Regions from separate parts of the Brevibacillus sp. FSL K6-2834 genome, predicted to be linked through region 2. Evidence: riboswitches for the same ligand, from Rfam matches in the RefSeq annotation. Region 2 holds a riboswitch; the other holds the start of a gene.
The links. A riboswitch is a leader RNA that binds a small molecule or an ion and turns the genes downstream of it on or off. The one in region 2 is predicted to bind FMN.
Positions count from the first base shown of each region.

Region 1 (3,403 bases), 2.4 Mb from region 2:
TCGCCGCGCCGGGCATTTTCCTGATCAGCCTGTTCATTCCGTTTCAATTCCCGAGCACGCCCGAAGCGTGGGGCATGTATCTGCTCAGCCTGATGTTCGCGTTTGTCATCAACACGCAGTTGAATCTGTTGACCGGTCTCGTTACCTTTTTCCTCTTCCGCAATGACGGGATGATGCGGGCCAAGCGGGTAGTCGTCGACCTTCTTTCCGGCCTGGTGCTGCCGATCAGCTTTTTCCCCGGCTGGGCCCAGACGCTGATGGGATATCTGCCGTTTCAGGCGATCAACTATTATCCCAGCGTCATCTTCACCGGGGCTATACCGGCGTCCCGCGCGTGGCAAATGATCGGATTCCAGGCGATTTGGGTCGCGGTCATTCTCATCCCGATCTTCGTCTTGTGGCGCAGAGCCCAGACCAAGCTGGTCGTGCAGGGAGGATAAGAAGCAATGGGTGAAATCAAGCATGTCTTGGGCATTTTTGCCACTTATTTGGGACAGTATTTCAAAACGCGTCTCGCGTACCGGACTGATTTTTTCGGGGAGCTCGTGTCCAATCTGATCAATGAGCTGATCAACCTCGTGTTTATCGTCGTCGTCTTTCAGCACGTGCCGCTGCTCAATGACTGGACGCGCGACGAGATTATTTTCATTTACGGCTTTTTCCTCATCCCGTACGCGCTGTTTTCGATGTTTTTCGGCTTCTGGGATTTCAACGAGCGGTACATTATTCGCGGAGAGATGGACCGCGTCCTGACCAGGCCGCTGCACAATCTCGCACAGGTCTGTCTTGAGTCGATCGCACCGGACCGGATTTTTGGCGTCATCACCGGTTTGATCATTATGGGCTATGCGGCTATTCAGCTGGATTTGTCCTTTACGTGGTACGACCCGTTCCTGTTTGTCGGTCTCGTCGTCAGCGGCATGCTGATCTATGGCGGGGTCTACACGGCCATTGCGGCCATCAGCTTTTTCTCCGATTCCCGGACAGGGATTTCGCCGATGATCTGGAATATTCAGCAGTATGGGCGTTACCCGGTCGACGTGTACAACAAGGTAATCCGGTTTGTGCTCACGTACGTGCTGCCCTTTGCCTTTGTCGGCGTGTATCCGGCGGCGTATTTTCTCCGCAAGGAAACGTGGTACGCGTATGCGGCGTTTACTCCCGTCGTGGGAATCGTCTTTTTCAGCATCGGACTGGTCGTCTGGAACTGGGGTGTGCGCAAATACAGCGGAGCAGGGTCGTAATCGGCTTGCTGCCTGACCCTCCTCCGTCTTGGGGGAGGGTTTTTGCATGCTTTTGTCGTATTGGGAAAAATTGCTTTCTTTCTACCTCGCTATGTTCCCCTGGCTGATCATGTTTGCTCCGCAAATGATAGCCGAAATTTGCGGCAGGTTTCCCAAAAGCGATGGGAGCTACGCAGGAGATTCGCAACGACCATAGCAGGGAACACTTCCAGCATTGTCAAATCCGAGTGCGGCACTGTATAATATCCATGTAAAATCACATACATTCCTTCGGGGCAGGGTGAAATTCCCGACCGGCGGTGATCGCGCCAAAAGCGCGTAAGCCCGCGAGCCTCCGCGATGCGAAAGCTTCCGGAGTGCAGGATCTGGTGCAAATCCAGAGCCGACAGTACAGTCTGGATGGGAGAAGGATGACGACAGTACGTACGCTGTGCGTGCTTGTTTGCTTGTGCATGGGTATTGCACGACGGGCTGGGTGCCGCTTTTCGGCCCTTCTGTTTACGTACCCTTTTTTAAGAGCACAGGTCTGTTTCGTTGTCTTTGCATGTGTGCCAAAGCCCTGAGGAGATGTTGTTTCTCAGGGCTTTTTGCTGTGCAAGGACCGAACGCGGGCACGTCCGGGTGTATGCTGTTGCCATTCCTCAAGAAGGAAGAAACCAATGAGGAGATGGTACAGATGAAAGGAACCGCGATTCCCACATCGCAAGCGACGCAGCGGCTGGTGACGATTCCCATGCTGGCGGCGGTCGCATTTGTCTTGCAGTACCTGGAATTTCAGGTGCCGCTCATGCCTACGTTTTTGAAGCTCGATTTCAGTACGCTGCCCGGATTGATCGGCGCCTTGCTCTACGGCCCAATGGCAGGCGTTATCGTCGAAGTGATGAAGAATGCGCTGCACATGCTGTTTAAAAATACGGACGGCCTTTTGATCGGCGAGCTGGCCAACGTAGTGGCGGGTGCGAGCTTCATCGTCGCAGCGGTTTGGCTGCAGCGGATGAAACAGGGGAAAATGAGCTTCATGGCCGGTCTTGCTATCGGTACTGTACTGATGACGGCTGTCATGGCGGTAGCCAACGCCTACTTCCTGCTGCCCGCCTATGCGGCTTTGTATCAGGTGTCGCTGGAGCAGCTGGTCGCGCAATTCCAGGCTGAGAGCGTATGGTCTTTGATCCTGTACGGCATCGTGCCGTTTAACCTGATAAAAGGAATCATGGTCTCCGTAGTCGCTTATCCGCTCTACGTGAAGCTGGCACCGAGACTCAGCCTTTATGCAAGAAATTGACATTGCCCGGCGGGTCTGCTACCATATTGCCCAAGAAACAGGCGAAAATGGCTGTGAAAGGACCCGCAGGTAGCGAATGTGGCGCAGAGAGTCGACCCTTGGCTGAAAGGTCGATGCACGAATGCACCTGCTCCCCATCCTGGAGCTGCTGGCGACGAGCCATGCCGGATTCCCTCCGTTAACGGGTCAGAGCGGATCGCAGTTGCTTTTGTGGCAGCAGCGGTCAATCAGGGTGGTACCGCGGGAGAGTTTCCCCCGTCCCTTTTTGGGATGGGGGTTTTTTGGTGCGCCCAGCATGGGCGATAGCTATAGGGTGAAAGTCCCGAACGGGGGTTGGCTGTACCAACCGTTAGCTCAAGGCAAGGGTGTCGACCGCGAGGTCGAATCTGAAGGAAGCCGGCGGCAAAATCCCGACCTGAGGTACACGAACCCAATTTGAGGCTGTTGTATCCGGGCGAGTCTGCCAAACAAGACAAAGCCCCATACAGCCAAGGGATACAGTAGTAAACTTGGGCAGGTACATGGGATGAAAGTTATCGTTCTTACCTGGGGAGGTCTGCATGAAACGCCTTCAACTGTTGGTAACCGTCTCCGTAAGGAGACGCTGAACATGCAGAAGTCAGCAGAGGCCATAGTACCCGAGTAGAGGACGCTTGAATGGGGAAGGGCCGAACATCAAGCCAGCATGCGATCCATGTCTTTTGATACGGTACGTCGAAGCAGAATTCTGTCAAGGAACTACTTTTGAAGAGCAGGGGTGAAGCCCCGAGGGTACAAAAGAGGGCTGAGTATCGTACAGCAAGCACGGAGTCCGCATGTGCGAAGGAAGGAACATCATTATGGATTTGCTGGAAAAAGTCTTATCACGGGAAAACTT
Region 1 is NZ_CP151945.1:1,253,914-1,257,316, forward strand. Features, by position in the region: gene NST96_RS06330 (ABC-2 family transporter protein) at 1-440, shown strand, start outside; gene NST96_RS06335 (ABC-2 family transporter protein) at 447-1,244, shown strand; FMN riboswitch at 1,507-1,659, shown strand; gene NST96_RS06340 (ECF transporter S component) at 1,921-2,526, shown strand; gene ltrA (group II intron reverse transcriptase/maturase) at 3,366-3,403, shown strand, end outside.
Region 1: linked by a shared signal. The riboswitch ahead of NST96_RS06340 (ECF transporter S component) and the one ahead of ribD (bifunctional diaminohydroxyphosphoribosylaminopyrimidine deaminase/5-amino-6-(5-phosphoribosylamino)uracil reductase RibD) in region 2 are both predicted to bind FMN.

Region 2 (3,403 bases):
TCCACGACGATGACAGGACGGCCGCTTCGCAAAGCCTCAATCGCCTCTTCAATGGTATGAAACATCGTTGTTCCCTCCTTAAGCGAAGCCGTGTTCCTGCAAAAAAGCCAGGTTCAGGCCTGCTGGTGCTTTCTGTTGTTCGCCCGGAGTCCTGCCGCCAAGCAGCCTCTCCACGTATTTGGCGATCACATCCGTCTCCAGATTGACCGGATCGCCGACCTGTTTTTCCAGCAGATTGGTCTGCTTGAGCGTATGCGGAATGATCGAAACGGACAGGCTCTCCTCGTCAACGGCCACTACGGTCAAACTGATGCCGTCTACAGTGATCGAGCCGCGCGGCACTACGTAGCGAAGCAGGTGCGGTTTCGCCTGGATCGCAAGTCTCACCGCATTGCTGTCCGTTTTTTTGGAGAGGATTTTTCCTGTGCCGTCTACGTGGCCCAAGACCAGATGGCCGCCGAGACGATCTCCGAGCTGCAGCGCCCGCTCCAGGTTGACACGCATCCCCGGCTTCAGGCTGGACAGGGCCGTCACCCGCCACGTTTCCGGCATGACATCTGCCTGAAAGCGGCTCGCGGAAAACGAGGTGACCGTCAGACAAACGCCGTTGACAGCGATGCTGTCACCCAGGCGAACATCCTCCAAAACGGCCGCGGCCCGTATCGTCAGCTTGCTGGACCGCTCGGTGACCGCAATGGAATCTACTGTACCTACTTCTTCAATCAATCCGGTAAACACGGCTTCCCCTCCTATCATTTGCAGCCCGCATTCCTGCGCGTTTCGCTATTGCTGGCTCCATCCGGCCATACCGGATAGCCGGTAATGCAAAGATCGCTTCCTCCGATCGGCTCGACATCCACGTCCGCCAGAGAGATGGCTTCCCCCATATGAGCTGCGCCCAGTCCCCCGTAGGGAGCAGGCGCCCCCTGTCCGCCGATCAGCTTGTAGGAGAGAAAATGCACGACCTTTTGAATGGCCCGTGCCTGCAAAAAAGAGCCGTTGACCGCCGCTCCGCCTTCGACAAACAGAGAAGTGATCCCTCTTTCCCCCAGCACCGCAAGCACCTGCTCGACTGTTACGCGCCCTTCCAGTCTCACAATCTCGGCCCCGTGGCTCTCGAGCTCTTTTTGCCTGCCGATGGGTGCGTCATCCGCTGTGAAAACGAGCGTCGGCGCCTTGCCGTCCCGTATCACGCGGGCTTCCGAAGGGGTCCGCAGCTGGTTGTCGAGAATGACACGAAGCGGCTGCTTTCCCCTGGCTATTCCCTGTTGGCGGGCCGTGAGCTCAGGGTCGTCCGCGAGCACTGTCTGAACCCCAACCAAAATAGCATCGTGCTCTCGCCGTAGCTGATGGACCCGCTGGCGGGCCTCTTCACCCGTAATCCAGCGGCTGTGCCCCGTATGCGTAGCGATTTTCCCATCCAGCGAAGCTGCCGTTTTGACGGTCACAAACGGTGTTTTCGTCGTGATGAAATGGAAAAAGACTTCGTTTGCCTTCTTCGCCTGTGCTTCTCCCACTCCCACTGTTACTTCCACACCCGCCTGTCTGAGGCGAGCGATTCCTGTACCGGCGACAAGCGGATTCGGGTCCGCCACTGCAACCACTACTCGCTTGATGCCGGCTTCAATGATCGCATTCACACAAGGAGGGGTTCTCCCATGATGACTGCAAGGTTCCAATGTGACGTAAAGCACGGCATCTTTCGCATGCTCACCAGCCATCCGCAGTGCATGCACCTCGGCATGTGGTTCACCCGCTTTTACGTGAGCGCCCATCCCCACGACTGCTCCGTCCCGGACGACAACGGCTCCCACTACCGGATTGGGACTGGTTTGTCCTCTTGTCGCCCTCGCCAAGTCCAGTGCCAACGCCATATACGACAAGTCATTTCCTGACATGAGTTCCTCTCCTCCCCAATGAAAAATGCCCTCGAAGCACGCTTCAGGGCATTGGGAAAGAAGCCTCTCGTTTTTCTGTTTTTTCACAGAGAAACGAAGGCCACATGCACCTTCTCCCATCCGGACTGTAACCGTCGGCCTTGGATTTTCACCAAGTCAGTCGCTCATGGCTTCAGCCATGGGCGAGTCGCGGGCTCAGACGCTGCTTTCGTCATTACCGCCGGTCAGGAATTTCACCCTGCCCTGAAGGTCATCTATTCATTTGCTGCCGAGCCGCCAGCCCGCAATCACGAGCCAGGAGACTACCAAGGCATGTCTCCTACTTCCTGTCGCGCGAGTCGCCATCACCCTTTCCCAATAAAAAATGCCCTTGAACAAGTTTCAGGGCATAGAAGAAGAAGCCTTTGGTGCTCGGTTTTTTAAACAAAGCCAAAGACTATAGCCACCTTCTCCCATCCGGACTTTACCGTCGGCCTTGGATTTTCACCAAGTCAGTCGCTCACGAAATATCTTTCATGGGCGAGTCGCGGGCTCGGACGTGCGTTCGTCATCACCGCCGGTCGGGAATTTCACCCTACCCTGAAGGTTGGATATTCAGTTGCTTGCATTATAACACGTTTTTTTACAAGCACTACACTTTTTTATTGGAAGTCGGCAGTTTCCCTCCTGTCGGCAACTACCGCTTTGTCATCCATGGTCGCAAGGCAAAAACAAGCCAGCGCAAAGCATTGAAAGATTTGCCCTGCAAAATGCTCTCTCCCCACCTGCTTCCCAAGACAGGGACGATTCTGTCCAAATCCTCATTGTCCAGCCTCTCCACTGCCCTGCGTAAAACCAGTGAATTCTCGTAACTGCGCCGCAAAGGCTGCGTCAATTCTTCATAAGCGCCCTTGCCGCATATATCATACGCTGCATATATGCCTGTCAACAGCGCCGTGAATTGGCCAAATCCCAAGAAGGGCATCAGTGCCCCAAAGCAGTTTCCGACAAAAAACGTATTGCCAATCCTCGCCCTGCGGCAGATGCCGATCGGGTATCCGGTCACATGAAAGTGACTGGTAATCCTGAGCGGCTGACGCAGGTCCCGGCAAACCCGCTCGTAAAATAAACCCCAGCGCTCGTCGACATCAAGCCGGTCATTCTCTGGATAGTCGGGGTAGGCCATGACCAGGTTCGCTTCCGTGTCCGAAAGCGGGAGCAAATAGCCGTATCCCTTTTCCATATAGCTGTAATCCAGCCATGCACAAGGCGTGTACCTGTCAAAGTCTCCGGTTACCATTGCACCTTTTAGCGACACGGTCAGGTCTGTCCGGAAGTTATGCATTTTCCTTGTGTACTCCCCGTCTCCTGTGGCGACTACTACGTGCGTGTACTCCATCAGCAATTCCTCGTATGTCGCTTTGGACCGGTACTGGATGGCACTTTTTACCTGCCGGCCGAGCTGCCTTTCAAAAGCGTGCTCATGTCTGCCGCGGTAATTGATAAATCCCAGACTTCCTTCGATT
Region 2 is NZ_CP151945.1:4,513,424-4,516,826, forward strand. Features, by position in the region: gene NST96_RS22115 (bifunctional 3,4-dihydroxy-2-butanone-4-phosphate synthase/GTP cyclohydrolase II) at 1-65, opposite strand, end outside; gene NST96_RS22120 (riboflavin synthase) at 79-738, opposite strand; gene ribD (bifunctional diaminohydroxyphosphoribosylaminopyrimidine deaminase/5-amino-6-(5-phosphoribosylamino)uracil reductase RibD) at 753-1,898, opposite strand; FMN riboswitch at 2,003-2,153, opposite strand; FMN riboswitch at 2,339-2,489, opposite strand; gene NST96_RS22130 (NAD(P)/FAD-dependent oxidoreductase) at 2,575-3,403, opposite strand, start outside.